3 regions of the Pantoea sp. X-Soil-ISGK-355 genome follow, and region 1 is predicted to be linked to each of the others. Evidence: predicted binding sites of a transcription regulator. Region 1 holds the regulator's gene; each other region holds the start of a gene.

Evidence for each region. The regulator CRP, encoded in region 1, controls carbon source genes, mostly activating them, when cyclic AMP is high. The targets are predictions, from matches to a motif close to ATGTGANNNNNNTCACAT.
Region 2: the regulator CRP is predicted to act here: its motif matches at 4,811-4,828, upstream of AC6I8J_RS09545 (sugar transporter).
Region 3: the regulator CRP is predicted to act here: its motif matches at 6,292-6,309, upstream of msrB (peptide-methionine (R)-S-oxide reductase MsrB).

What each region holds. Positions count from the first base shown of each region.
Region 1 covers NZ_AP035971.1:3,673,855-3,683,979, reverse strand. Annotated here, with positions in the region: gene AC6I8J_RS17000 (cytosine deaminase) at 1-713, shown strand, start outside; gene tsgA (MFS transporter TsgA) at 749-1,927, opposite strand; gene ppiA (peptidylprolyl isomerase A) at 2,189-2,761, shown strand; gene AC6I8J_RS16985 (YhfG family protein) at 2,861-3,031, shown strand; gene AC6I8J_RS16980 (putative adenosine monophosphate-protein transferase Fic) at 3,021-3,614, shown strand; gene AC6I8J_RS16975 (aminodeoxychorismate/anthranilate synthase component II) at 3,656-4,231, shown strand; gene argD (bifunctional acetylornithine/succinyldiaminopimelate transaminase) at 4,313-5,533, shown strand; gene AC6I8J_RS16965 (YccS/YhfK family putative transporter) at 5,535-7,610, opposite strand; gene crp (cAMP-activated global transcriptional regulator CRP) at 7,668-8,300, opposite strand; gene AC6I8J_RS16955 (OsmC family protein) at 8,604-9,008, shown strand; gene AC6I8J_RS16950 (phosphoribulokinase) at 9,376-10,125, opposite strand, start outside.
Region 2 covers NZ_AP035971.1:2,057,055-2,067,179, reverse strand. Annotated here, with positions in the region: gene AC6I8J_RS09575 (L-rhamnose isomerase) at 1-790, shown strand, start outside; gene rhaD (rhamnulose-1-phosphate aldolase) at 801-1,643, shown strand; gene rhaM (L-rhamnose mutarotase) at 1,633-1,947, shown strand; gene AC6I8J_RS09560 (TetR/AcrR family transcriptional regulator) at 1,982-2,632, opposite strand; gene bhsA (multiple stress resistance protein BhsA) at 2,941-3,198, shown strand; gene bhsA (multiple stress resistance protein BhsA) at 3,235-3,492, shown strand; gene AC6I8J_RS09545 (sugar transporter) at 3,571-4,755, opposite strand; gene AC6I8J_RS09540 (hypothetical protein) at 5,042-5,302, opposite strand; gene ynfM (multidrug efflux MFS transporter YnfM/SxtP(Kp)) at 5,471-6,721, opposite strand; gene AC6I8J_RS09530 (LysR family transcriptional regulator) at 6,817-7,710, shown strand; gene mlc (sugar metabolism global transcriptional regulator Mlc) at 7,841-9,058, shown strand; gene bioD (dethiobiotin synthase) at 9,172-9,870, shown strand; gene AC6I8J_RS09515 (nucleobase:cation symporter-2 family protein) at 10,051-10,125, shown strand, end outside.
Region 3 covers NZ_AP035971.1:2,226,513-2,236,637, forward strand. Annotated here, with positions in the region: gene AC6I8J_RS10315 (DNA topoisomerase III) at 1-942, opposite strand, end outside; gene AC6I8J_RS10320 (NAD(P)H nitroreductase) at 1,135-1,686, opposite strand; gene sppA (signal peptide peptidase SppA) at 1,860-3,722, shown strand; gene ansA (asparaginase) at 3,808-4,821, shown strand; gene pncA (bifunctional nicotinamidase/pyrazinamidase) at 4,838-5,446, shown strand; gene AC6I8J_RS10340 (YeaC family protein) at 5,477-5,758, opposite strand; gene msrB (peptide-methionine (R)-S-oxide reductase MsrB) at 5,763-6,173, opposite strand; gene gapA (glyceraldehyde-3-phosphate dehydrogenase) at 6,516-7,514, shown strand; gene AC6I8J_RS10355 (D-hexose-6-phosphate mutarotase) at 7,589-8,488, shown strand; gene AC6I8J_RS10360 (aldo/keto reductase) at 8,485-9,336, opposite strand; gene AC6I8J_RS10365 (MipA/OmpV family protein) at 9,409-10,125, opposite strand, start outside.

The DNA of each region.
Region 1 (10,125 bases):
GCGAATATGGCGTCGAGTCGCTGCATAAAACTTTTGCGCTGGCTGACCGCTATGACCGGCTGATCGATGTTCACTGCGATGAGATCGATGATGAACAGTCGCGCTTTGTGGAAACCGTGGCGGCGCTGGCCCATCGCGACGGCAACGGCGCACGCGTGACGGCCAGTCATACCACCGCGATGCACTCTTACAATGGCGCGTACGCCTCACGACTTTTCCGGCTGCTGAAGCTGTCGGGCATTAACTTTGTCGCCAATCCGCTGGTCAATATTCACCTGCAGGGCCGCTTCGATACCTATCCCAGGCGGCGCGGCATTACGCGGGTAAAAGAGATGCTGGAGGCCGATATTAACGTCTGCTTCGGCCACGACGATGTGTTTGATCCCTGGTATCCGCTGGGGACCGCCAACATGCTGCAGGTGCTGCATATGGGATTACATGTCTGTCAGCTGATGGGCTATGAGCAGATTGATGCCGGTCTGGATCTGATTACGCACAACAGTGCGAAGACGATGCAGCTTGCAGGCTATGGCATTCAGAGCGGCAACGAGGCCAGTCTGATTATACTGCCAGCAGAGAGCGGTTTTGATGCGGTAAGAAGGCAGGTCCCGGTGCGCTATTCACTGCGTCGCGGTGTGGTCGTGGCGGAGACGAAGCCTGCAGAAAGCGAGATTTACTGGCGGGAACGGGAGCGCGTAAACTTCCGGCGTTAACGAGCAGGGCGGCGATCGCTCGCCGCCCTGAAGGATTAATGCGTGACGTGACCGTGAGTACGATGACGGCTGACAAAGCCGAGCAGGGCACACATTACAAATACCACGGCGTAGAGCGCGTTCGCCGTCGCCAGTGCGGTATGCACACCACTTTTCTCAACGATAGGCGCCGTGACCACAAAGGTCAGCATGGTGCCGACGGTGCCGCAGGTCAGAATGAAGTTCACCAGCTTCGGTGACGCCACTCTGGTCTGCAATGAACCCAGGGTGATGATGGTGGTGTAGATAGCACTTGAGCTGAAGCCAAGAATCATGATGATCCATTTCAGCATGCTGGCATCGTTGCTGCTGACGAACCAGTACATCAGTACGGTCGCCAGACCCGCCAGCACCATCAGAATGCGTTGCAGATCGAAGAAGCGCAGCAGGAAGCTGAAGGCCCACATACCCACCATATACGCCGTCCAGAAGCTGCCCACCAGTTGTCCGGCGTCATTGATATTCATGCCCATGACTTTGGTGGCATATTCCGGCACCCAGGAGATAAAGCCGAGCTGGCCCAGAATATAGCAGAGTGCCGCGACAGCCAGCAGCAGCACGCCCACACCCCATTTCTCTTTCTCAACCGTCGGGCTGTTTTCAGGCTTACGCAGTACCGGGAACTCCACAAACAGCGTCATGACGAAAATGGCGACGTAGATAACGCCGATGCAGACATAGACCCAGTACCACGGCAGCTGACGCGCCAGCAGAATGCCTGCCAGCACCGGAAACAGCGTGCCCGCCATGCTGAAGAAGGAGTCGGTAAACAGCAGGCGTGAACCGCGCTGACGGCCTTCATACAGGTGAGTGATCAGGAAGGTACCGATCGACATGGTGATGCCGCTGACCACACCCAGCACAAACATACAGAGCGAGAAGATGGTGAGATCGCGGCTGGTCATCAGCCCGATTATCGCCAGCACCATCAGGACGAAGCCGAAAATCAGCTGGCGCTTCAGTGGCACAATCACCATCAGCCAGGCGTTCAGGAAAACCGCCGCCAGGATGCCGCTGTTGAGGAAGGTGAAGGTATTACTCATGCTGGAGATGGGAATCTGGAAATCTTTTGCGATATCGCCCATTACCATGCCGGTAACGATCACCAGCGCGCCGGTCAGCGCGTAGGAGAAGAAGCTTATCCAGGTAAGGCCAATACGATTACGGTTTGTCATGTTCTGAACCTGTTGAGAACCGGGTGCCAAAAAGTGTCAGAAAGTGTAAACGGAACTGTGATCTTAATAAACAAGCAGTGAAACTACAGATCTAGATTTCATGTGTTGTGTGATTTTAATCACGCAATTAGGGTTGTTTAACGTTTGCTCAGTGCATTTGCCGCAACAGCGTAAATATAAGTAAAACGCTGGCTCATGGAATAGAGTCTCTTTACAATCAATCACGTTTTTGTGCCCGCTCTCCCAGGTAAGGAATCTTTCATGTTTAAACGTACTTTAACAGCGGCCATCACCCTGTTAGCGCTCTCTACCGTTTCCGCCCAGGCGCTGGCCGCAAAAGGTGACACCCACGTTCTGCTCACCACCTCCGCCGGCAATATCGAACTCGAACTGAATAACCAGAAAGCGCCGGTTTCTGTGAAAAACTTCGTTGATTACGTCAACAACGGTTTTTACAACAACACTATTTTTCATCGCGTGATCCCGGGCTTTATGGTGCAGGGTGGTGGCTTCACCACGGATATGCAGCAGAAGCAGACCAACGCGCCAATTAAAAACGAAGCGGACAATGGACTGCGTAACCTGCGCGGTACCATCTCTATGGCGCGTACCGCCGATAAAGACAGTGCCACCAGCCAGTTCTTCCTCAACGTCGCGGATAATGCGTTCCTCGACCACGGCCAGCGCGATTTTGGCTATGCCGTATTTGGTAAGATTGTGAAAGGTCAGGATGTGGTTGAAAAAATTTCTCAGGTTCCGACCAAAGATGTGGGTCCGTACCAGAATGTGCCGTCCAAACCGGTAGTTATCCTCTCCGCCAAAGTCCTGCCTTAACGCTTTTTGTCGCCATCTGCGGATGGCGACCGCCTGCCGCTTCCGGCAAAGCCAGAATTTGCTCTTATACTTAGGGCAAAAACCTGAGCAGGAGGCGGTATGGCGAACAAACTCACCGAAAAACAGAAGGTCACTCTGTGGCAACAGCGGCGTAGCGCCAGCTATCAGGCCAGCTGTCGGCTGGAAGGCTTCTCATCGAATGAAACCAGCGTAAACAGCGATGATGCAGCCGCGCGTCTGGCGTCACTGAGGAGGCAATATGGACTCTAATACCGCAGTGACCCAGGATCCCTACCTGTGGCAGCACGACAACGTGCTGAAAAACCTGCCCGATATTCATGATGCCGCCCAACTGCGTAAGGCGGAGCTGAGCTTCAGTGCAGCGCGTGCCGCCACCCTGGAACTGGGACCGCGTAATCCCGGATTGCCTTACCTGCGCCAGATCCATCGCACGCTGTTCCAGGACGTTTACAGCTGGGCCGGCGAACTGCGCACCATCGATATCTGGCGAGATGAAACGCCGTTCTGCCATTTTGAATATATCGAAAAGGAAGGCAACGCGCTGATGGCTGCGCTGGAAGAGGAGAAAGGACTCGCTGAGTTGCCGCGCGACGCGTTTATTCAGCGCATCGCCCACTACTACTGCGAAATCAATATGCTGCATCCTTTCCGTCATGGAAATGGCCGGGCACAGCGGATTTTCTTTGAACAGCTGGCGCTGCATGCCGGTTATCTGCTGTCGTGGGAAGAGACGGACGCGGAGAGCTGGAAAGCTGCTAATCAGGCGGGTGTAGCCGGCGATCTGACGCCGCTGGAGCAGGTGTTTGCGAAAGTGGTGAGTGAGGCGGCTTAACCGCGTAGAATAACGGCGCGGTTTATCATTCTGGACGCGTCATGCTGCTGCTTATCGACAATTACGACTCCTTTACCTGGAATCTTTATCAATATTTCTGCGAGCTGGGCGCGCAGGTTCAGGTGGTGCGCAATGATGCCATCACCCTGGAGCAGATGGCAGCGTTACCGCTGACCCATCTGGTGATCTCTCCTGGCCCCTGCACGCCGTCAGAGTCGGGCATCTCGCTGGCGGCGATTCGGCATTTCGCCGGTAACGTGCCGGTGCTGGGTGTCTGCCTGGGCCATCAGGCGATCGCGCAGGCCTATGGCGCGCAGGTCGTGCGAGCCCGTCAGGTGATGCACGGCAAAACCTCCGCGATTCAGCACACCGGTCAGGGCGTGTTCCGCAATCTCAATAATCCCCTTACCGTTACCCGTTATCACTCGCTGATTGTGCAGCGCGACTCTCTGCCCGACGCATTCGAGGTAACGGCCTGGACGGTACGTGACGGCGAGCCTGACGAAATTATGGGGTTTCGCCATAAAACCCTGGCGCTGGAAGGCGTGCAGTTCCATCCCGAAAGCATTCTCAGCGAGCAGGGACATCAGCTGCTGCGCAATTTCCTTACGCAATAAGTTGCCTTTGAGTGATTTTTTATGCATATTTTGTGATTATTATTTCAATTCAGTACGACAATCATTCAGATGGAGTTACTAATGGCAGCCGAAAAAATTGCGGTCACGCGGGAGACGTTCGATAACGTTATTTTGCCTGTTTATGCACCTGCGCAGTTTGTGCCGGTAAAAGGCAAGGGCAGTCGCGTATGGGATCAGCAGGGCAAAGAGTATATCGACTTCTCGGGTGGTATTGCTGTTACCGCACTTGGACACTGCCATCCTGCGCTGGTGGAAACACTGAAAAGCCAGGGCGAGACGCTGTGGCACACCAGCAATGTCTTTACCAACGAACCGGCACTGCGTCTCGCCAGTAAGCTCATTCAGGCGACCTTTGCCGATCGCGTCTTCTTCGCCAACTCCGGTGCCGAAGCCAATGAAGCTGCGTTTAAGCTGGCGCGCTACTATGCCTGCAAACGTCACAGTCCGTTCAAAAGTAAAATCATCGCGTTTCATAATGCTTTTCATGGCCGGACGCTGTTTACCGTTACGGTCGGCGGCCAGCCAAAATATTCTGACGGATTCGGTCCGAAACCGGCGGATATTGTCCACGTGCCGTTCAATGACCTGGATGCTGTAAAAGCGGTCATTGACGATCACACCTGCGCCATTGTGGTTGAACCGATTCAGGGTGAGGGCGGCGTCATGCCTGCGACGCAGGAATTTATGCAGGGACTGCGTGCGCTTTGCGATCAGCATCAGGCGCTGCTGGTACTGGACGAAGTGCAGAGCGGCATGGGACGCAGCGGCAAGCTGTTCGCCTATGAGCATTATGGCGTCCAGCCCGATATCCTGACTTCAGCCAAAGCGCTGGGCGGCGGTTTCCCGGTCAGCGCCATGCTGACCACCAACGAGATTGCTTCAACCATGGCACCGGGCGTGCATGGCACCACCTATGGCGGCAACCCGCTCGCCTGTGCCATTGCCGAAACCGCGCTGGATATTATCAACACGCCGGAGGTGCTGGCGGGCGTAGAGATGCGTCGCCAGCACTTTGTCACGGCGCTGCAGGCTATTGACGCGAAGTATGACCTGTTCAGTGACATTCGCGGCAAAGGTCTGCTGATTGGCGCGGCACTGAAACCTCAGCATGCCGGCAGGTCGCGCGACATTCTGAATGCCGCCGCCGCTGCAGGTGTGATGGTGCTGGTAGCTGGCACCGATGTGATGCGTTTTGCCCCGTCGCTGATCATCGAACCGGCCGACATTGAAGAGGGCATGAGCCGCTTCGCCACCGCCGTCGGCAAAGTGCTTAACGGCTAGCTTAGTTTTTACGTAAGCGTCTGATCAGCCAGCGGCCATGTTGCGGTCGCTGGTTCCACGCCAGCGATGAAATGGTGTACATCACGCTCAGATGATCGAGAATGCGCCGCACATGCTGCTCCACCACAGTAATCGGTCCCTCACTGATGTTTTCCAGGTCATCCAGCAGATTCACCTGTGAGCTTTCACCATCATATTCCAGCCGCTGCTGACACCGCTGCAGCGCAATTTCGCAGGATTGCAGATAGCGTTGAGCCAGCGAGGCGGTCAGCATAGTGTGCTCGCGCGCCAGAATCGTTATCGCATTGATATGCTCGACAATAAACTGACTGTGGGTGACCCAGAGCCGCATATCACTCAGGTAACGGGAGTTGAACGCGGGTTCCTGCATTGCCTGATTCAGTGAGTTAAACAGCGCATTGTGCGCCTGATTAACCTTCACGCGCTGATAAGCCAGTTTCTCTGGCGACTGTTCGTCGCCCAGTAACAGCCGCAGCGCATCCTGATAGGTTTCCAGCGCGTCGTGGGCGTTCTGCCGTAGTAAGCCGCTCTGCCACTGCGGCCACAGCCACAGCATCCCACCAAAGGCGATCAGACAGCCCATCAGCGTATCCATCAATCGCGGCAGCAGAAACTGCGCGCCATTCAGTGACAGCAGTTGCAGCGAGTAAACTGCCGTGACCGTAAAGCCAATCATCGACCAGCCATAGAACTGGCGGGTAAAGCGATAGCTGATAAAGGTTATCGCCAGCATGATCAGCAGCACCAGTGACTCCGGTACCGCGAGCCGCAGCGTAGCGGCCGCGATGACCAGGCCGGCAAAGGTGCCCAGCGCCCGGTGCTGGATACGGACGCGGGTGGCGCTGTAGCCGTTCTGGCTGACGAACATAATGGTCATCAGGATCCAGTAGGGTTTAGGGATGTTGAAGAACAGCGCCAGCGCGCTGCCCAGCATCAGCATCACCGCAAAGCGACCCGCCGTGCGCAGCGACGACGAGCGAAACGAGAGATAACTGCGCAGCGCCGGTAACAGCGGCAGGCGGCGCTGGCGGTCTGCCATCAGATCGCGCTGGTAAAGCGGTTTCTGGGTGCGTAGCACCCGCGCAATGCGGTTGAAGTGATAAAGGCAGAAGTTACCCACCGGATTATCGGGATGCTGATGGGCAATTTTCTCCAGTGCGCCGAGCTGTTTATCCATCGCAAAGCGGTCGGGTAACTGGTGATAAAGAATGTTATCTGCCAGCACCCGCAGCCGGGCCGAGATGGTTTTGGCATTCCAGCGGATCACCGCTTCAGCATGGCTTTGCTCCACCAGCTTCTGGACTTCTTCCGGCCGATGCAGGCTGACCGAGATATGCTCCTGCAGATCGAGGGCCACCTGGAAAGCGCGCGTCAGCCTTTTATGGCTGTGATCGCGGCTTGCCGACAGCATATGCATCTGCTGATAACAGGTGTTAATCAGATCGACCACTTTCTGCTGACGGGCCAGCAGTGGCGGCAGCGCCTTTTCCGGATCGGTCAGCTGCGTCAGCAGGGTGTATTTCGCGTCGCAGTAGTTAGCCAGCTCGCGGTAGATCAGGCTCAGGCTTTCGCGCATTGGCTGCTCTTTCCACAGCCAGAACCAGAACCAGTTAAACAGCCCGTACCACAGCGTGCCGCCGATATAGAGCAGCGGGGTGACATAGATGGGCATGCGGCCAATCAGGCTCAGGGTAAAGATGGCGGCAATCAGGGTGCCGGGCAGCAGACGGCCATGCAGCGGGCTGATCTCACCCGTGACGCCGAGCAGCAAAGGCATAGCGAAGAGGATCAGCGGCAGTGGAATCGCATGCAGGGTGAGCCACTGGATCAGAAAGCTGCCGAGGGCAAACAGGCTACCGCCCACAATCAGACGTTTGAAAAAGCGTTTATGCGGCGTATCGAGACCGGCGATATTGCAGCAGGCGGGCACTAATGAGAACAGCAGACCTTTTTGCAGGTCGCCAGCCAGCCAGCCCAGCGCCACCGGCAGACAGAGCACCAGCGTTTGCCGCAAGGCATAATTGACTTCAGGATGGTAAATGATTCGACGCCACATCGGCCCAACACAAACAATAACGGCGTGATGTTGCCATCACGCCGTGGATGACAGGAATTAGCGGGTGCCGTAAACGACGATGGTTTTGCCGTGTGCGGAGATCAGGTTCTGATCTTCCAGCATCTTCAAAATACGGCCCACGGTTTCACGTGAACAACCCACAATCTGACCAATTTCCTGACGAGTGATTTTAATTTGCATGCCGTCGGGATGCGTCATGGCATCTGGCTGCTTCGCCAGGTTAAGCAGAGTCTGTGCAATGCGGCCGGTAACGTCGAGGAAAGCGAGGTTACCCACTTTTTCAGACGTCACCTGCAGGCGACGCGCCATCTGCGATGAGAGTCGCATCAGGATATCGGGGTTAACCTGGATCAACTGACGGAATTTCTTGTAAGAAATCTCCGCCACTTCGCACGCGCTTTTCGCACGTACCCAGGCGCTGCGTTCCTGACCTTCTTCGAACAGGCCAAGCTCACCAATAAAATCGCCCTGATTCAGGTAGGAAAGAATCATCTCTTTGCCTTCTTCATCTTTAATCAGAACCGCGACGGAACCTTTCACGATGTAGTAAAGCGTTTCTGCTTTTTCACCTTGGTGAATCAGCGTACTTTTGGATGGATACTTGTGAATATGGCAATGGGACAGGAACCATTCGAGTGTAGGGTCTGTTTGCGGTTTGCCGAGAACCATTCGCTATTATCCTCTGTTGTAATCGTGCCCAAAATACAGGGGGCAGTTTTCCCTGTCAGGCGGTGAAAGCTTCAAGCGTTTCCTTTTCAGGAAATTATTCGGGCCGCATCAGGCGCAGTGCGCATCATTCTTCCCGGCTTCGCCATCGGGTGACGAAAAATATTTTCAGCACTGTTTGTAGCACAGCTTTTGCCGACTGTCTTCTGTTGTCTCGCTTCAGCTACAGGCGGATTTCTCTGGATTGCTGTTTACCAGGCGAAAGCGTACTCTGGCGACAAAACAGCGTATTCCGGAGCAAAAATCATGCAGGCAAGAGTGAAATGGGTAGAAGGGCTGACATTCCTTGGAGAATCCTCATCCGGCCATCAGATACTGATGGATGGCAATTCAGGTGATAAAGCGCCCAGCCCAATGGAAATGGTGCTGATGGCGGCAGGTGGATGCAGCGCGATTGACGTGGTATCAATTCTGCAAAAAGGCCGCAACGATGTGGCTGATTGTGAAGTAAAACTGACCTCAGAACGTCGTGAAGAGGCGCCGCGAATCTTTACGCACATCAACCTGCATTTTATCGTGAGTGGCAAAGCGCTCCAGGATAAAGCGGTCTCACGCGCGGTCGATCTTTCGGCTGAAAAATATTGCTCGGTGGCCATCATGCTGGGTAAAGGCGTCAACATTACGCATAGCTATGAAGTGATCGAACTTTAGTAGCCGCAGGGGTTATTGCAGACCTGCTAACTTCACTTCCAGTATCTGATGCAGGTTGCTTTAAGACTGTGCCTGGTCCGGAAATCCGCTTTGAGATTGTGCCTGCGTTGTGAACAGGGTCAGAGCGGTTTGTGTCGGTCCGCTGTCAGATTGTGCCTGCATAGGGAATCCGCGTTGATACTGTGCCTGCGCTGGGAACCGGGTCAGATCGGAAAGTCGCTTAAGCCAATCCCTGGCCGCTCGTCCCGCGCCGTCCCTGGCGCGGGACGCTTTCCTTTTCTGACCCGGTTCCCTGCGTGTTAAGCATTTTCGCTGCTGTCAGATTGATCCTGCATTGGCATTAGTCTGGAAAGGCCCTTTTGACCTCTTACTCTATCCGCTTACCTTCCATCAGCCGCTTCACCAGCGGACCCATGATCAACTCCATCGCCAGACCCATTTTGCCGCCGGGCACCACCAGCGTATTGATGTGCGAGATAAACGAGCCCTGCAGCATTGCCAGCAGGTAGGGGAAGTCGATATCTTCCAGCGCCTGAAAGTGGATCACCACAAAACTCTCATCCAGTGACGGAATGGCGCGGGCTGCGAACGGGTTGGAGGTATCGATGGTTGGAACGCGCTGAAAGTTGATATGGGTGCGTGAAAACTGCGGTGTGATGTAGTTGATGTAATCTTCCATTGAGCGCACCACGGAATCCATTACGGCTTCACGTGAATGACCGCGCTCGCCAGTGTCGCGTACCAGCTTCTGAATCCACTCCAGGTTAACAATCGGTACCACGCCCACCAGCAGATCGACCTGTTCCGCCACGTTGTGCTGCGCTGTCACCACACCGCCATGCAATCCTTCATAAAAAAGAATATCGGTGTTCTGCGGTAGCGGCTGCCAGGGTGTAAAAGTGCCGGGCACCTGATTCCACGGCACCGCCTCATCGTAAGTGTGCAGATATTTACGCGACTGCCCCTCCCCGCTGAGACCATACTCTTTAAAGCTCTGCTCCAGCAGGCCAAAGTCATTGGCTTCCGGGCCAAAGTAGCTGACATGACGTCCCAGATCGCGTGCCTTACGAATCGCCATATCCATTTCAGGGCGGGTAAAGCGGTGAAAACTGTCACC
Region 2 (10,125 bases), 1.6 Mb from region 1:
GTTCTGGATCGACCACTGCAAAGCGAGTCGCCGCATCTCCGCTTCATTTGGTGAGCAGCTTGGCACCCCCTCAATGATGAATATCTGGGTGCCGGACGGTATGAAAGATATCACCGTGGATCGGCTTGCCCCGCGTGAGCGCCTGATGAGTGCGCTGGATGAAATCATCTCAGAAAAAATCAACCCGCAGCATCATATCGATGCGGTTGAGAGCAAGCTGTTTGGCATAGGCGCTGAGAGCTACACCGTAGGTTCTAATGAGTTTTATCTTGGCTATGCCGCCAGTCGCCAGACGGCGCTGTGCCTGGATGCAGGACATTTCCATCCCACTGAAGTGATTTCCGACAAAATTTCCGCCGCCATGCTCTATGTGCCGCGCCTGCTGCTGCACGTCAGCCGTCCGGTGCGCTGGGATAGCGACCATGTTGTGCTGCTGGATGATGAGACCCAGGCTATCGCCAGTGAGATTGTCCGTCACCAGCTGTTCGACAAAGTGCATATCGGCCTCGACTTCTTCGACGCCTCAATTAACCGTATTGCCGCCTGGGTTATCGGCACCCGTAATACCAAAAAAGCGCTGCTGCGTGCCTTACTGGAGCCAACCGACCGCTTACGGCAGGCCGAGAACAGCGGCGATTACACCGCGCGGCTTACCCTGCTGGAAGAGCAAAAATCACTGCCATGGCAGGCGGTCTGGGAAGCGTGGTGCCTGCGCCATGACGTCCCGGCTGATGCCAGCTGGTTAGGCGATGTCCGTCATTATGAACAACAGATCTTGAGCCAACGTTAAGGATTTCACTATGCAAAGCATTCTTTCTTCCGGATTTGTTAAGGGAATGGTCAAAGCGACCAGCGACATGTGGCTCAAGGGCTGGGACGAACGTAACGGCGGTAACGTCAGCCTCCGTCTGCTGGAGGAGGAGGTTAAGCCCTTCGCCACCGATTTCTATAAGGAGCCGCGTTGCATTGAGCTGACACAGCCAGCGCCAGCGCTGGCGAATGACTGGTTTCTGGTAACCGGGTCAGGTAAATTCATGCGCAACGTCCAGTTGGATCCGGCGGATTGTCTGGCACTGCTGCAGGTGGATGACAAGGGACTTTCCTATAAAATTCACTGGGGCCTGTCGAATGGCGGTTTGCCCACCTCTGAGCTGGCATCACACTTTCAGTCTCATGCGGTACGTAAAGCCGTCAGCAAAGGCGCAGATCGGGTGATAATGCACTGCCATGCGACCAACTTTATGGCTCTGAGTTACGTGGTTGAGATGGACTCTGCACGCTTTACCCGTTTGCTGTGGGAAGGCAGTACCGAATGTCTGGTGGTCTTCCCGGATGGCGTGGGTGTGCTGCCATGGATGGTTCCTGGCACCGATGAAATCGGCACTGCGACTGCCGGACAGATGCAGTCTCACACCCTGGTGATGTGGCCATTCCACGGCGTCTTTGGCACAGGCCCGACACTCGATGAAACCTTTGGTCTGATTGATACGGCGGAAAAATCGTCAGAAGTGATCGTCAAAGTGCTTTCAATGGGCGGAATTCGCCAGAGCATCACCACCGAACAGCTGATTGCCTTGGGTGAGCGCTTTGGCGTGAAGCCGTGGCAACCGGCGCTGGATGTGGGGCCAGCCAATGCTGCGTAAAGCCTTTGTGATGCAGGTGAATGCCGACTGTCATGCAGAGTATGAGCGTCGTCACTCCCCAATCTGGCCTGAACTGGCTGAGACGCTGAAAGCACACGGCGCGCATAACTATGCCATCTGGCTGGACGCAGAGCGGAGTCTGCTGTTCGCCAGCGTTGAGATTGAATCTGAAGCACGCTGGGAAGCGGTGGCAAAAACCGAGGTGTGTCAGCGCTGGTGGGCATCAATGAAAGATGTGATGCCGTCTAATGCGGATAACAGCCCGATCAGTCAGTCATTGAAACCAGTGTTCTTTCTGGAATAAAGCAGGGAAAGGGCGGCATCGCCGCCCTGATACTCTAACGCTTAGCCTGACACAAGCCGGTCAGCGTTGGCCACATGGCCATCAGCGTATCAATAATACCCTCAAGATCGTCACGCTCTGCGCCTTCGCGCGCGCGCACTGACATGCCCTGCAGCATACAACTCAGATAACGTGACAGCGCCGGAATATTTACTGCCGCACTCAGTTCGCCATGTCGCTGGCGCGCCAGCAAAAAATCACTCAGCACATGCTCCTGCGACTGATGTTGCTGTTGTAGCATGGCGGCAATCTCTGCCGACGCCGCCGACAGGGCAGTTGAGGTGCAGATAAAGAAGCACCCACCGGGAGAGTCACGTTCGGTAAAACAGGCTGCAGTAGAGCGGAAATAGGCTTCAATGGCCCGATCCACCGGTAACTGATCATCGCCTAATGCCGCTTTACGCCATGCGCTGAACTTCTCTACATAACGCTCCATCGCTGCGCGAAATAGTCCCTCTTTATTCACAAATTCTGCGTAGAGGGTTGGCGCTTTTGCGCCGGTTGCGGCGACCAGATCGGCGAGAGAGGTTCCCTCGTAACCGTGCGTCCAGAACAGGGTCAGAGCTTTATCAAGCGCGGCTTCGCGATCGAACACTTTGGGTCGGCCGCGGCATTTTTTTACATCGCAATCCTGAACCTGACTCATACACCCTCTCAGACAGTAAAACATCTTATTAAATTACCGATCATTATAAAAATGTGCAAGGTCCATTAAAAACGTCACCCACAAGCGTTGTCATTTTGTGCGTCGGCGCAATCTTACCGCCCCTATGGTTAAGTCAGAAAAGGGGCTGAAGCCCATAATCACGCCACATCACGAATAAAATAACGCTCATTAAATAAATATTGACGACGAATCGGATCAGAGTCTATCATTTATTTAACGTTCGTTAATTAAACGACGACAACTTGACTCAGACCATCCGAATTCAAATACCGAATAGAGAGAATTTTATGAAAACCATCAAAACTACTTTGGCAGCACTGCTACTGACTACCCTGACCTTTGGCGCTTATGCCGCTGATCTCGTGACCAGTGAGCCGTCTAATCAGCAGCCAGTAGGCACCATCTCAGTACAAGGTGGCACCAACCTGACTTCCCTTGAATCACAGCTGAGTGCCAAAGCTGATGAAGCCGGTGCGAAATCATTCCGCATCACCTCAACCAGCGGCCAGAATAAACTGCACGGCACGGCTGTGATTTATCAGTAATTTGGTTTCAACAGATGAAGTGAGAAGGGGTTCGTTATGAAACGTATCAATATGATGGTCGCGGCGGCGGTGCTAAGTGGCCTCTCCTTTGCCAGCGTGGCGGCCCAACAGGTAAGCAGCACCCCGCTGGATCAGCAAAAAATCGGTGTCATCAGCGCAACGGGCAGCACGAATCTGACCTCGCTGGAGCAGCAGCTGTCAGAGAAGGCCAGCGATGTCGGCGCAAAGTCTTTCCGCATCACTTCGACCTCTGGCAGCAACAACCTGCATGGCACAGCCGTTTTTTATAAGTAACAGGCGCTATAAATAATCATAAAAAGGCTTCAGATAAACCTACTTATCTGAAGCCTTTTTTATTTAGTACCGCGCTGATTATCCGTTACTGCGTAACTGCGGATAGCGTCGGAAAATATAAACACACCACAGCAACGCCACCAGACCAATCATCCCGCCGACATTCCCCACTTCAGCCATGCCCAGATGGAGACTGACCTGGTTACCCAGCAGCGCGCCCGCGCCAATACCAATATTGTAGATACCGGACATCAGCGACATTGCAACATCCGTGGCATCTGGTGCCAGCGAGAGTACCCGCACCTGCATACCCAGCCCGATCATCATCATCGCCACTCCCCAGACAACGCACAGCGTGGAGATAGCTGCAGGGCGGACGGCGGCAAAGATCAGCAGGCCCATGCAAAGGGTGATCAGCGCAATGGCAGCAATCAGCAGGGCGGAAGGAAATTTGTTACCCAGCGTACTGAAGAGCAGGCTGCCGATAATGCCCGCTGAACCAAACAGCAGCAGCAGCAGGGTTGTGAAATTGCCGCTGGCGTGCGCGACGGTCTGCATAAATGGCTCGATATAGCTGTAGGCGGTGTAATGCGCGGTCACCACCAGCGTCACCAGCAGATACATGCTGACCAGCGCCGGACGACGAAACAGCATCGGGACGCTGCTCAGCGAACCGGTATGCTCACTCGGCAAGCGTGGCAGAATACGTACCAGCATGATCATCAGCACCAGAGCCGAAAGCCCAATTGCGCCGAAAGTGGTGCGCCAGCCAAGATACTGTCCCACTACGCGGCCAATCGGCACGCCCAGCACCATCGCCAGCGCGGTACCGGTCGCCAGCATACTCAGCGCCTGGGTTTTTTTACCCGCCGGGGCAACACGAATCGCCAGCGAGGCGGTGATCGACCAGAACACCGCATGAGACAGGGCGATGCCGACGCGCGATACCATCAGCGACCGGAAATCCCAGGCGACGGTCGAAAGTATGTGGCTGACGATAAAAATCAGGAACAACACGCCCAGCAGCAGCCGTCGCTCAATGTTGCGGGTCAGCAGCATCAGCGGCAGTGAAAGCAGTGCGACTACCCAGGCGTAGATGGTCAGCATGATCCCGACATCAGCCGTCTGCATTGAAAAGTCAGCAGCGATATCGGACAACAGGCCAACCGGCACGAACTCGGTGGTATTGAAGACAAATGCGGCGATGGCCAGCAATACCACGCGTAGCCAGGCAGTTTTACGTGAAACAGTTGTTGGTTGCATGAGGAGTCAAGTCAGTCAGTACAGCGAAATCGGATGTGGCAGAAACATCCAGTGAAAGTGACCTGCGTCACAAATTACTGACCATTGTAGTGAATAAAGCGGGAAGCGAAACCTTATAAATGCCTTTTATTGCTGATTTTTAATTATCTCCCTGTCACAGGGCGATAGCCTGAGGTTATCAGGAGCGAAGAGGTGCAATCATCATTCAGAGCAGCGGGTTACCCTCAGGCAGGATGTCATGGAACAGCACAGCGGGAAGCGTTTCACCTCTGGGCTGTCCGTTTGATTAACGCGATGGCGTAGTATGTTTCAGGGCCACACTAAGCTGACTGGCCTGCGGGTCGCTGTGATTAAGCGGACAGCAGTTTTCGCAGCCGATGGCTCCCGCATAATATTTTTTTGCCTGCAGAATGGCGGCATTCACATGATAAAAACTGCCCAGAAACAGTCGGTTATCCATGTCAGGAAGATGGGGGCAGCCCGCGGCATGAACAACATGATTATCGTTATATCCCGATTGTTTATTAACGTAGTAGTAGAGAGCCACAGGCGGTCCTTGTTGCCGTGTTAAAAGGCAAAGCAGATGAATTATTACAATAAAAAGGATTATAGCGGGAAAAGCACGTTTTGTTTGTTATGGATCTGAAGGGAATGTTCAGCATGATAAGCTGCCAGGCCCGCTGGAGAGGTCGGAGCCTGGCTCGGGAGAAAACGGTCAGAGTCTTTTTCTATGCAGACGCGAGGCAACCAGCAGCGCCAGGATCAGCAGAACGCTGATAAACAGCGTGATTCCGCTCCAGCCAAAATTATGCCAGAACAGACCGCCCAGCGTGCCCGCCACGCTGGAACCCACGTAGTAACTGAACAGATAGAGCGAGGAAGCCTGCCCACGCGCCCGGCGTGCACGGGGACCAATCCAGCCGCTGGCGACCGCATGAGCGGCAAAAAAACCGGCGGTGAACAGCATCATTCCAGGCAGAATCAGCCAGAGCGAGTTAAAGGCAGTGACCAGCAAACCCAGCAGCATGATGGCTGTTGCGCCCAGCATCACCGGCCCGCGTCCCAGACGACTGGTCAGCGCACCCGCTTTAGGTGAACTCCATGAGCCGGTGAGATAGACCACTGATAACAGACCCACCACGGCCTGGCTGAGATGCCAGGGCGCATCCAGTAAACGGTAGCCAATATAGTTAAACAGGGTGACGAAGGCACCCATCAGCAGAAAGCCTTCGGCAAACAGCCAGGGCAGGCCCGGATCGCGCCAGTGCAGCCGGAAGTTAATCAGCAGATTACGCGGACGCAGCGTGATGGGGCGGAAATGACGCGATGCAGGCAGGATCTTCCAGAACATCAGCGCTGAGGCCAGCGAAAAACAGCCAATCACCGCCACGGCGATGCGCCAGGAGAAGAGGTCGGTCAGGACACCGCTTAACAGACGCCCGCTCATCCCGCCAATTGAGTTACCGCTGATATACAACCCCATTGAAAAGGCGACGACCCGCGCATCCATCTCCTCGCTAAGATAGGTCATACCGACCGCCGCAACACCGCTGAGCGACAGTCCCATCAGCGCCCGCATAATCAGAATGCCGTGCCAGCTGGTCATGGTGGCGGAGATCAGCGTGCAGATGGCCGCCAGCATCAGAGCGGTCACCATTACCGATTTGCGCCCGATAGCATCAGAGAGCGGCCCGGTCACCAGCAGACCCAGCGCCATCAGGCCGGTAGAGATAGAGAGCGACAGGCTGCTGGTCGCCGGAGAAACACCAAACTGCTGTGACAGCACCGGCAGAATCGGCTGCACGCAGTAGAGCAGGGCAAACGTCGCCAGCCCCGCAGAGAAAAGCGCCAGCGTGACGCGCATAAAAGCGGGTGTTCCCCGCCGGATATGACCTGCTGCGGCAACGGACTCCTGCGGTTCAGCCACCGCTTTCTCATCCACTGTGGCCTGTATTGAGCGACTCACACATCTTCCTCTCAGTCTGAAAACCTGTCGTCAGCATAGGAAAGTGGCATTATGTTGTCTAATATATTAATAATCTCAAATAAGACGTTTAAAATATGAATATCGAACTGCGTCATCTGCGCTACTTCATTGCGGTGGCGGAAGAGCTCCATTTCGGGCGGGCAGCCCAGCGTCTGAATATTTCCCAACCGCCGCTCAGCCAGCAGATTATTCAGCTGGAGGCGGAGACCGGCGCAAGGCTGTTTACCCGTAACAACCGCAGCGTGCAGCTGACCGCCGCCGGCCATCAGTTGCTGAGCGATGCCCGGGCGATACTGTTGCAGGTTGAGCAGGCTGCCGATCGCGCTTCCCGGTTACATCGTGGCGAAGAGGGAGAGCTGCGGATCGGCTTTACCTCATCGGCTCCGTTTACCGCCGTGGTTTCTGATGCGCTGTTCCAGTTTCGTCAGCGCTGGCCGCAGGTGCATATTCAGATGCAGGAGATCAACACTCGCCAGCAACTGGCACCGTTACATGACGGACGGCTCGATCTCGGCGTGATGCGCAACACGCCGCTGCCCGCCGACCTGCGTCATCAGCTGCTACTGAGCGAGCCGCTCTATGCCGTGGTGCACAAGGCGCATCTGCTGGCTGAGGCTGAAAAGATCTCTGTGACGGCGCTGGCGGCTGAACCCTTTGTCTTTTTCGATCCTCAGGGCGGAACCGCGCTCTATAGCGATATTCTGGCATTGCTGCACCGCTACCACATCAAGCCTTACATCACCCAGGAAGTGGGTGAGGCGATGACCATCCTGGGGCTGGTGGCAACCGGTTTAGGCGTTTCCATTCTGCCCGCCTCCTTTCGCCGGGCACGGCTGGCCGATTTGGTCTGGCTGCCCTTAACGGAAGAGGATGCGATTTCAGAACTCTGGCTGGTCTGGTCAGCCGGACGCGAAATAAATGCGCAGATGGAGAATATGATGGCGTTGCTGCGTGAAAACCACGCCTGAAGCGAGCGTGACACAGCATCAATCTGTGCGATAAATCACATTTCTAATCAAATATTTGACGCTGTCGCCTGATCTGCCTCACCATGGCGCATGTTTATTTAGAAGCGCGAAAATAACCGGGAGCAGGGTTGTGAATCCGGACAGTCAACCTGGCCACATTGACCAGATCAAGCAGACTAATGCAGGTGTCGTATATCGATTAATTGACCGTTACGGTCCCATTTCGCGTATCGAACTTTCCCGCCGTGCCCAGCTTGCTCCGGCCAGCATAACCAAAATTGTGCGCGAGATGCTGGATGCGCATCTGGTGCAGGAGACTGAGTTTCAGGATCCCGGCAGCCGTGGCCGTCCGGCCATTGGCCTGATACTGGATACCGACGCCTGGCACTATCTGGCGATTCGTCTGCATCGCGGTGCCATGACCTTTACGTTGCGCGATCTCAGCAGCCGTGAGCTGGCAGAAGAGAGTCTCCCTCTGCCGGATGAAGCTGCTCAGCCCTTACTGACCTCGCTGATTGACCAGGTCGATGCTTTCTTTATTCGTCATCAGAAGAAGCTGGAGCGTCTCACGGCCATCGCCATTACGCTGCCGGGGCTGATCAACGCGGCATCAGGCGTGGTGCATCGGCTGCCGGGTTATCAGGTACGCGATATGCCGCTGGGCGATGCGCTGGCGGCGCGAACCGGCTTACCGGTGTTTGTGCAGCATGACATTTCAGCCTGGACGCTGGCGGAGTCGCTGTTTGGTGCTTCCCGGGGCGCGCAGGATGTGATTCAGATTGTGATTGATGAAACCGTGGGGGCTGGCGTCATCAGTGGCGGTCAGCTACTGCATAAAAGTGGCCGGGCGCTGGTTGAGATTGGCCATACTCAGATCGACCCTTATGGCCAGCAGTGCTATTGCGGGAATCATGGCTGTCTGGAGACGGTAGCCAGCACCGGCAGTTTGCTGGCGCTGGCGGCGCAGCGTCTGCCTGCCCAGCCTGACAGTCTGCTCAATAACCAGCCGCTGACGCTGACTTCACTGTGTGCGGCCGCGCAGTCGGGTGATCGTCTGGCGCGTGACACCATTGCCAGCGTCGGGCATCACGTTGGGCGGATCCTGGCAATGATGGTCAACATTTTTAATCCACAACATATTCTTATCGGTTCTCCTCTCAATGCCGCCGCTGATGTGCTGTTTCCCGCAGTGCGCAACACTATTCTGCAGCAGTCACTGCCTGCCTACAGTGCTGGTATTCAGCTGGCACCTACTGAATTCAGCGAGCCTGGAACGCTGGGCGGAGCCGCGTTGATCAAAGATGCGCTCTACAACGGACACCTGTTAGTGAAACTGTTGCAAGGTTAAGCAGGCCTGAACTTGCGCTAACGCAATCTGTTCTCATCCTCCATTCCTTAAAATGCCGGTTCGCAGCAAGGTTAATCACCGATTAACCGCAACGGTTCGAGAGGAGAAGTTGAGTGAACAGACTATTTGTTACCGGCACCGACACCGCAGTAGGCAAAACGGTAGTGTCCCGCGCACTGTTACAAAGTTTTATCGAGACCGGACAGAGTGCTGTGGGCTTCAAGCCCGTCGCGCGCTGTGCTGTCAAAACCGCGGATGGCCTGCGTAACAAAGATGCACAGGTTCTGCAAAGCGCGTCGTCAATCGACCTGGCATACCAGGCGATCAATCCGCTGGCTTTCCAGGAAGAGGAGATCTGCACCCATCCGGGGCAGATTATCGATTACGGATTGCTGACCCGGGGATTAACCAGCCTGACGCAGCAGGCCGATCGGGTGGTTGTTGAGGGCACAGGTGGCTGGCGCAGCCTGATGAACGACGGACGTCCGCTCTCCTGCTGGGTCGTTGAGCAGCAATTGCCGGTGGTACTGGTGGTCGGCATCCAGTCGGGCTGTATCAGTCACGCCCTGTTAACCGCAGAAGCGATAGCGCAGGATGGACTGCCACTGGTGGGCTGGGTGGCCAATCGCATCAATCCGGGACTGGCGCAGTACAGCGACATTATTGAGATTCTGCGTGAAAAAATTAGTGCGCCGCTACTCGGCGAGCTGCCTTATCTGCCGCGTGCAGAACAGCGTGATCTGACCTCTTACATCGATATTTCTCTGCTGGAGCAGAACAATCTGCACGCTGTGAGTGCAAAGATCGCCTGATTATGAAACAAACTAAGTCATCTGAGTCGGCAATGAGCCTAAAGTTTCAGGCTTGTTGTCGGCTGTCTTTAACTATTTCCATTTAGAATTGAAAGACCTGGATCGGATATCGCGAAACCCTGACGTCATGGCGCAGAAAATGCATTAACTCCGCTTATCACACTGAGCTGGAGCCCCATCATGTCGCACTCGCACGAGAAAGGTTTGTTATATGGGCTTGAAGCCCGCATTGGCCCCATCCCGGCGTTCTTTGCC
Region 3 (10,125 bases), 1.4 Mb from region 1:
GTCCAAAACCGTCTGGGCACTCAGTCCGTACCGTTTTGCGGCCTCGATCTGCAGGCTGGACAGGGAGAATGGCAGCGGAGCGACGTCATTTTCGCGCTTATCACTGTAAGCTGTGACGATGGCGGGTTGACCGGTGATACGCGCTACCACATGATCGGCCAGTGCGCGTTTAAGCAGACGCCCCTCTTCATCCTGCCACGGCTCACAGGCTTCGCTGGGAATCCAGCTGGCAACAAATCTGGCACCATCCGGCGTGAGGATATGTGCTTTAACTTCGAAGTAGTCTTTCGGCACGAAGTTTTCGATCTCCTCATCGCGCCGGACTACCAGCCCCAGTACCGGTGTCTGCACCCGACCTACCGACAGCACGCCATCGTAGCCAGCATTGCGTCCCAGCAGCGTCCAGGCACGGGTCATGTTGATGCCGTAAAGCCAGTCCGCCCGGGCGCGGGCCAGCGCAGAGACGCACAGCGGGATAAACTCGCGATTCTCACGCAGGCGATTTACGGCTCGATCCACTGCCTGAGGATTAAGATCGTTGATCAGACAGCGCTGCACTTTGCTGCGTTTTTCAGCCGGCAGGTTAAGGTAATCCAGCACCTCATCCACCAGCAACTGCCCTTCCCGATCCGGGTCACCGGCATGCACCACTTCACTCGCCTGCGCCAGCAGACTTTCAACCACTTTCAGCTGCTTCGCGACCGACGGACGCGGTTTCAGCTGCCATTTTTCCGGGATGATCGGCAGATCGTTCAGCGACCAGCGTGCGTAACGGCTGTCATAACTGTCGGGCTGCGCCTGCTCCAGAAGGTGTCCCACGCACCAGGTGACGATCTGATCGTTGCCGCAGGCAATAAAGCCATCACCGCGGCGATGCGGTTTCGGCAGCACATCTGCGATAGCACGCCCAAGGCTCGGTTTTTCCGCAATAAACAAACGCATTGAATCAGGACATCCTTAACATCAGGGGAACACAGTGATAACCGGTTGTTCGCTGTCGGTTTGAATCTTGGGGCTATGTTAGCCTGGCAGGGCTTCGGGCGTAAGCGTGACGCGCGGTGTTAGCGATCGTTCGCACAGGAACCGTGCAAAAGGCAGGGCTGAAATGCACCCTGCCGGAACCGGACATGCAGATTAGAAGTAGCGGACGAAAGGCGCGGTGTCAGGCGGGAGCACCGTGGTGCTGGATTTCAGTTGCGGGGTCCCCAGATAAAGGAAGCCAACAATGGCATCCTGCTCGCGGCAGCCAAAACCCTGCCGTACCTGCTCGTCATCGGTCCAGGGACCGCTGCGCCAGATACCGTTGTAACCCTGAGCAAGCGCTGCCATCTGCATCGCCATCACCGCACAGCTGGCCGAGGCAATCTGTTCCCAGCGCGGCACTTTGTGGTGCTCTTCGCAATGTGCCACCACGGTAATAATCATCGGTGCGCGAAACGGCGCCTGGCTCGCTTTATTAATCGCCTTTTCATCCAGCTGGCTATCGCGTGCCGCCCTCTCCAGCAGTTGACTCATCCGGTCACGCCCTTCATTTTCTACAATGATGAAGCGCCAGGGTTGCAGCGTGCCGTGATCCGGGGCGCGCATGCCAGCCCGCAGGATATTTTCCAGTGCGTCACCTGCGGGTGCCGGCTCAGTCAGGCGTGAAGCCGAACGTCGGTTGACCAGTAACTCCAGTGCGTCCATGTTTCTCTCCCGATCTCTGTAATGTTGCCATTATCCTGGCACAGGCAGATTTTTTGTAACAGTGCGCAGTGATTTCCTGCTGACTTTTCACACGCCGCTCTTTAGGATGAGCTCGTCGGGGAAGTCTGGTCCGCGCGGCGGCCACTTCCTGCTACATATTTATGGAGAGTCTGATGCGCACATTGTGGCGAATAATTGCAGGTCTGTTCCGCTGGAGCTGGCGGGTATTGAATTTTATCAGGGAATTTATTCTGAATATTTTCCTGATTTTGTTGATTGTGGTGGGTGTAGGGATCTGGCTTCAGGTCAGCGGATCGGGCGGCAGTTCAGCGCCGATTCAGCAGGGCGCGCTGAAGGTCGATCTCAGCGGCGTGCTGGTGGATAAACCGTCGGTAAGCAACCGTCTGAGTAAAATTGGTCGCCAGCTGCTGGGTGCCAGCAGTGATCGCTTACAGGAAAATTCGCTGTTTGATGTGGTCGATGCCATTCGCCAGGCAAAAGGTGACAGCAACATTAAAGGCATGGTGCTCGATCTACGCGAGTTTGCCGGTGGCGATCAGCCTTCGCTGCAATATGTGGGTAAAGCGCTGCGTGAATTCCGCGACAGCGGCAAGCCAATTTATGCTCTGGGCGACAGCTACAGCCAGGCGCAATACTACCTTGCCAGCTACGCCACGAAAATCTATCTGTCGCCGCAGGGCACCGTGGATCTGCATGGTTTCGCCACCAATGGACTCTACTACAAAACCCTGCTGGAGAAGCTGAAAGTCACCTCACACGTCTTCCGTGTCGGGACCTATAAATCAGCGGTCGAGCCATTCCTGCGTGACGACATGTCACCAGCGGCACGTGATGCTGACAGCCGCTGGGTCGGTCAGCTGTGGCAGAACTACCTGAATACCGTGGCGGCGAATCGCCAGCTGACGCCGGAACAACTCTTCCCTGGCGCGGCAGCGATTATTGCTGGTTTAAACGCGGTTAAAGGCGATACCGCGCAATATGCGCTGGATAACAAGCTGGTCGATGCCCTGGGTTCCCGTGCAGCAGCCGATCAGGAGCTGGTAAAAACCTTTGGTCTGGATAAGCAGAGCAACGATTACCGTAACGTCAGCATCTATGACTACAGCGTGAAACCAGCCTCCTCGCACCAGGATGGCAACATTGCGGTCGTCATGGCCAGCGGTGCCATCATGGATGGGGAAGAGACGCCGGGCAACGTGGGTGGTGATACCACGGCCGCGCAGATTCGCGATGCGCGTCTCGATCCAAAAATCAAAGCGATCATTCTGCGGGTCAACAGCCCGGGTGGCAGCGTGACGGCTTCGGAAGCCATTCGTGAAGAGCTGGCGGCGGCCCAGGCCGCAGGTAAGCCGATTGTGGTCTCTATGGGCGGCATGGCGGCATCCGGCGGTTACTGGATCTCAACGCCTGCCAGCTATATTGTGGCGAACCCCAGCACGCTGACCGGCTCGATTGGTATCTTCGGTGTGATTAATACGCTGGAGAACAGTCTGGACAGCATTGGCGTACACACAGATGGTGTCGCGACCTCCCCGCTGGCGGATATCTCTACCACCAAAGCGCTGCCAGCGGAAGTTCAGCAGCTGATGCAGCTGACTATCGAAAATGGCTACCGCAACTTTGTGGGTCTGGTGGCGAAGTCGCGTCATAAAACCCCAGAGCAGATTGATGCGATCGCGCAGGGCCATGTCTGGACCGGCAGCGATGCCAAAGCCAATGGTCTGGTGGATGCGCTGGGTGACTTCGATGATGCCGTGAAGAAGGCGGGCGAGCTGGCTAAAGTCAGTAAACCTATGCTGAGCTGGTATCAGGATGAACCGACTTTCCTGGATATGGTGCTGGGCCAGATGAACGCCTCTGTACAGGCCGTATTGCCGGATACGCTGAAAGCCTGGCTGCCCGCACCGATGCTGGATGTGATGAGTGCCATGAAAGCCCAGCCGGGTCTGTTCGACAAGCAGAACGATCCTCAGAATCGTTATGCCTTCTGCCTGAACTGCGGCGAAGTGCGATAAACCTCTCAGCCCGGCCGCTGGTCGGGCTGCTTTTCCCCGCTATTCCCCTTATACTGCGCGTTTTATGGCGAGTCTGAGTTCTCTAATGCAAAAGAAAAACATCTACGTTGCCTACACGGGCGGGACAATCGGTATGCAGCGCTCTGCGCAGGGCTATATTCCGGTCTCAGGGCACCTGCAGCAGCAGCTGGCGAATATGCCCGAGTTCCACCGCCCCGAGATGCCTGATTTCACCATTCATGAATATCAGCCGCTGATCGACTCATCCGACATGACCCCGGAAGACTGGCAGTTTATCGCCAACGATATCCGACAAAATTACGATCGCTACGATGGCTTTGTGATTCTGCATGGCACTGACACCATGGCGTTTACCGCCTCTGCGCTCTCGTTCATGCTGGAAAATCTGGCCAAGCCGGTGATCGTGACCGGGTCGCAGATTCCACTGGCGGAACTGCGCTCAGATGGTCAGCAGAATCTGTTGAATTCTCTTTATGTAGCGGCTAACTATCCGATTAGCGAAGTGTCTCTGTTTTTCAATAACACACTTTATCGCGGTAACCGTACCACCAAGGCTCATGCCGATGGCTTCAACGCCTTTGCTTCGCCGAACCTCTCCGCACTCCTGGAAGCGGGCATTCATATTCGCCGCCTCAATACGCCACCTGCCCCGTCCGGTCAGGGTGAACTGAACGTTCACACCATTACACCTCAGCCCATTGGTGTGGTCACCCTCTATCCAGGAATTTCCGCCGACGTGGTGCGTAACTTCCTGCGTCAGCCGGTGAAGGCGCTGATCCTGCGTTCTTATGGCGTGGGCAATGCCCCGCAGAACAAGGAATTTCTGGCCGAACTTCAGCAGGCCAGCGAACGTGGTATCGTGGTAGTAAACCTGACCCAGTGTATTTCAGGCAAGGTGAATATGGGCGGATACGCCACCGGCAATGCGCTGGAAGAGGCTGGCGTGATTAGCGGATTTGACCTGACGGTAGAAGCCGCGCTGACCAAGCTACACTTTTTACTCAGTCAGGAACTCTCTGCCGATCAAATCCGTGCCAGAATGCAGCAGAATTTGCGCGGCGAACTGACTGAAGACTGAAACGGAGCGACATGTAATGAAGCGGGCACTCATCATTATTGATATTCAGAACGATTTTTGCCCCGGCGGCCCGATGGCAGTCCATGAGGGCGACCACACGGTCGAGGTGGCTAATCGCTATGCGCGTTTGTTCCGTGAGAACGGTGAATGCGTACTGGCCCTGCAGGACTGGCACCCGGCCGATCACGGCAGCTTTGCCTCGGTTTCCGGTGAGCCGGTCTACACGCTGGGCGAGTTAAATGGTCTGGCGCAAATCTGGTGGCCCGATCACGGCATTCAGGGCTCAGCAGGTGCGGATTTCCATCCCGGTCTGGATCGTTCACTGTTCGATGCGACGTTCCATAAAGGTGAAGATCAGGATGTCGACAGCTACAGCGCCTTTTTTGATAATGGCCACCGTCGTAAAACCGAGCTGGACAGCTGGCTGCGTGAGCGTGGCATCACCCATCTGGTGATGCTGGGGCTGGCGACAGATTACTGCGTGAAATATAGCGTGCTGGATGCGCTGGAATTGGGGTATCACGTCGAGGTGGTCAAAGAAGGTTGCCGCGGCGTTAATCTCAATCCTGAGGACAGTGAAATCGCCTTTGCTCAGATGACGGCGCAGGGCGCGATTCTGATTTAAAAAAGGAGCTGGCATGACGCCAGCTTTTTTTTAGTGCAGATGAATGCGGGTGACATCCGGATCGATGCCGAACGCTTCTTTCAGCTCTTTTTTCGACTTCATCACCATCTCGCCGCCCTTAGCGATGGTCATATGCTGCGGCGCATCGTTATGTCTTGCCTGCCACAACATAACCAGTTGCAGACAGTTGTCGCGCTGTTCCTGCGTCAGTGCCACGCCATCCGGCCATTTTCCAATCTCAACTGCTGTTGCCAGTCGTTCGTAGACTTCAGGTGTCATCGACGCAAGCATCGCTTCAAGTTGTTCCTTCATCGCCTTACCCTTTGGTCTGTTCGCCCTGCTCGTCGGTGAAATTCAGCGAGGCGGAGTTAACACAGTAGCGTTCACCGGTCGGTTGCGGGCCATCGGGGAAGACATGCCCCAGATGCGCATCGCAGCTGCCACAGCGGATCTCAACACGCTGCATGCCGTGTGAATTATCTTCGATGTAGCGAATTGCATCGTCACTGAACGGCTGATAGAAACTGGGCCAGCCACAGCCAGAATCATATTTAGTCTCTGAGAGAAAAAGTGGCGCCTCACAGACCAGGCAGTGGTAAATCCCTTCCTGCTTGTTGTGCAGCAGTGCGCCGCTGTAAGGCGGTTCCGTTCCGCGTTGCTGTGTCACATAACGCTGCATTTCTGTCAGCTCGGCGATTTTTGCGTCGGGTGCGGTGTCTTTAGCCATTTTTAGGATTCCGGGGAAGTGCCATTCTGAAAAATTCGACTATTATTCTAACAAATGATCAACATTACCGGGTCTTTTTTTGTGCTCACCCTTTCAAGCCGTCCACTGCAAAGCGTAATTGTGACTTTGATCACCTTTTATCCCGGGCATCCCTATATATTCGGCGATTGGTTCGACGAAACGCGATATCATTGGCGGCGCGCAAGCGGTTGCGCATCGAATTATTCCTGTCAGGCGAATTGACCTGTCGCAACAATTGACACGATTCCGCTTGACGCCTGGTAAGGTTTTTGTAATTTTACAGGCAACCTTTTATTCACTAACCAATAGCTGGTGGAATATATGACTATCAAAGTAGGTATCAATGGTTTCGGCCGTATCGGTCGCATCGTTTTCCGTGCTGCTCAAAAGCGTTCTGACATCGAAATCGTTGCTATCAACGACCTGCTGGACGCGGATTACATGGCGTACATGCTGAAGTATGACTCTACGCACGGTCGTTTCGACGGCACCGTAGAAGTTCAGGATGGCGCACTGGTGGTTAACGGTAAAAAAATCCGTGTTACTGCTGAACGTGATCCAGCGAACCTGAAGTGGGATGAAGTGGGCGTTGACGTTGTTGCGGAAGCAACCGGTATCTTCCTGACCGACGAAACCGCGCGTAAACACATCACCGCAGGTGCTAAGAAAGTCGTTCTGACCGGTCCATCTAAAGATGACACCCCAATGTTTGTTCGTGGTGCAAACTTCGACAAATATGATGGCCAGGATATCGTTTCTAACGCCTCCTGTACCACCAACTGCCTGGCACCGCTGGCAAAAGTCATCAACGACAGGTTCGGTATCGTTGAAGGTCTGATGACCACTGTTCACGCTACCACTGCTACCCAGAAAACCGTTGATGGCCCGTCTCACAAAGACTGGCGCGGCGGCCGTGGCGCATCGCAGAACATCATTCCTTCATCAACTGGCGCAGCAAAAGCCGTTGGTAAAGTTCTGCCAGAGCTGAACGGCAAACTGACCGGTATGGCATTCCGCGTACCTACCCCTAACGTTTCCGTTGTTGACCTGACCGTGCGTCTGGAAAAAGCGGCCTCTTACAAAGAAATCTGTGCTGCCATTAAAGCTGCTGCAGAAGGTGAGATGAAAGACGTTCTGGGCTACGTTGAAGATGACGTGGTTTCTACCGACTTCAACGGCGAAGTCCTGACTTCAGTGTTTGATGCTAAAGCGGGTATCGCGCTGAACGACAACTTTGTGAAACTGGTTTCCTGGTATGACAACGAAACTGGCTACTCAAACAAAGTTCTTGACCTGATTGCGCTGGTTTCTGCTAAATAAGGCAGACAGACATCATTAAGATTAAGGGCGACTTCGGTCGCCCTTTTTTTGATCCGCACAGGAAGGAATCGAACATGCAAGATAAACTGTTTTCTCTGCCCGTAGTCACGCAGATCTCCCCTTACCTTTCCCAGCGTCAGGTTGGCGAACTGCCGACGATTGTCATCAGTCACCCTAAGGTACGCGCAGCGATTACGCTGCAGGGCGCGCACCTGATCGCCTGGCAGCCGAGTGGCGAAAAGCCGGTACTCTGGCTGAGCGGCAAAAGTCTGTTTTCACCAGGCAAAGCGATTCGTGGCGGTGTACCGATCTGCTGGCCCTGGTTTGGTCCGGCAGGCGAACCGGCTCACGGTTTCGCCCGGATTCAGACATGGAAACTGACGGCGCATGATGAGAATGAAGATGGCGTGATGCTGACGCTGGTGCTGGAGAGCAACGCTCAGACGCTGAAACTGTGGCCACACGAATTTACCCTTATCGCCCGCTTCCGCCTGGGTCAGCATTGTGAGATTGAGCTGGAAGCTCATGGTGACTTTGAAGCCACGGCAGCGCTGCATAGCTACTTTACCGTCAGTGACATCAACGGGGTTGAGGTCTCCGGTCTGGGCAACCGCTATATCGACAAAGTCAATAATGGCGAGGTTGCCAGCAGTGATGGCAGACAGCGTTATCCTGGGCGCATCGACCGTATTTTTACTGCAGCAGAAGATTGCTCGGTCATCAATGATACGGCGGGTGAACGGCAGATTGAGGTTTATCACCATCATCATAGTGACGTTGTCACGTGGAATCCGGGTGTTGAACTCTCCTGCAGTATGTCGGACATGGCAAATGAAGGTTACAAGACGATGGTCTGCGTAGAGACGGCACGTATCAGCAAACCATTACGCAGCGCAGGTGAAAAGCCAGCACGTCTGGCTACAACATTCCGCCTGAAGAAGAAAGCCGCAGCCAGCGACAGGGGCAACGGCTAAACGATATCCAGCGGTAATTTATGCTGTGGTGCTGGCCAGGCACGATCGATGAGCTGCAATTCTTCATCGGTCAGTTCCACCTCCAGTGCCGCAGCATTCTCATGAACATGAACCACAGAACTGGCTTTGGGAATGGCAATGACGCCAGACTGACGAATTACCCAGGCCAGCAGTAATTGCGCCACGCTGATGCCCTTCTGTTGTGCAATCTGATTCAGCACCACGTCGGTAAACAGCGCGTCCCGTAGCCGTCCAGCCTGTGCCAGCGGACAATAGGCCATCACCGGCACGCCACGCTGCTGACAGACGGGCAGCAGATCAAATTCAATACCGCGTGAAGCCAGATGGTAGAGTACCTGGTTGGTCGCACACTGTTCGCCTCCGGGTTCGTCCCACAGTTCGGCCATATCATCAGTATCAAAATTCGAGACGCCCCAGTGACGAATCTTGCCCTGCTGCTGCAGGCGCTCCATGGCGCGCAGAGTCTCTTCCAGCGGGATGTTACCGCGCCAGTGCAGCAGGTAGAGATCAAGGTAGTCGGTCTGCAGACGGCGCAGGCTGCGCTCACAGGCTTCAATGGCATCCACTTCGCCGGCATTCCACGGATAGACCTTCGACACCAGCAACGCTTTATCGCGACGCCCCTGCAGTGCCTGCCCGACCACCTCTTCAGCGCCGCCGTCTGCATACATTTCGGCGGTATCAATTAGCTGCAATCCACATTCAAGACCTGCCTGCAATGCCGCGACTTCACCGGCCCGCTGCGCCGGGTTTTCGCCCATATACCATGTGCCCTGCCCGATTAACGGCAGGTTATTGAAGCCAGCGAAGTTAATCGTGTTGTGCATTCTGCTCTCCCGCCTCATTCTGAGGCCCCATAAAAGAACAGAGGGCACTGGGTGCCCTCTTTCGGTGCGTTATCAGAAGGTGTAGCTGACACCTGTCCAGATCGTCGTCTGCCCGCTCTTATCAATCATTGGACTGTCTTTGATTTCGCTGTCAAAGCGGGTGTAACGTCCTACCACGCCAACATTCCACTGCGTTGCAATCTGATAGCTGGCACTCAGCTCAACATAAGGTGACCAGCTGTCGTCCGGATTGTAACGACTGATGCCGGTACGTGCGCTTTCATGCGCGGAAACACCGTAATAATAACGGTTTTGATTGGCGCTATTCCACATGGCACCGATGCCCGGCGTCAGGCTGAAGTCGCCCATCTGGATGGGGTAGAGGTAAGTCAGGTCCCAGATCATGCCGTTGCTGTTATTCAGCACGTCGCCCAGCAATGCCGTACGGACAACCCCCCAGTCGGCGGTGTGACGATAGGTTGCGCCACCCATTAGCGTCATGCGGCGCTTATCCAGCCCTTTCATATCGCCCAGATCGTTGTCGCTGGGTTTGTACTCCTGCGGTGAGCCCAGTAGCGTCAGAGAGAGCTGATTCTGAGGATCTTTCCACAGGTAGTAACCGCCCTGCAGGCTACGGAACCAGAAGTTTTCACCTTCATAATTGATAACCGGAACCGGAAGATAACGGTCCTGTCCGCCACGATAAGGTGAGTCGGCATAGATAACCGATGCCCCTACAGAAAGCGGAGCGGCACTGGCGTGCGCCGCCAGTAAACAACAGGGTAAAAG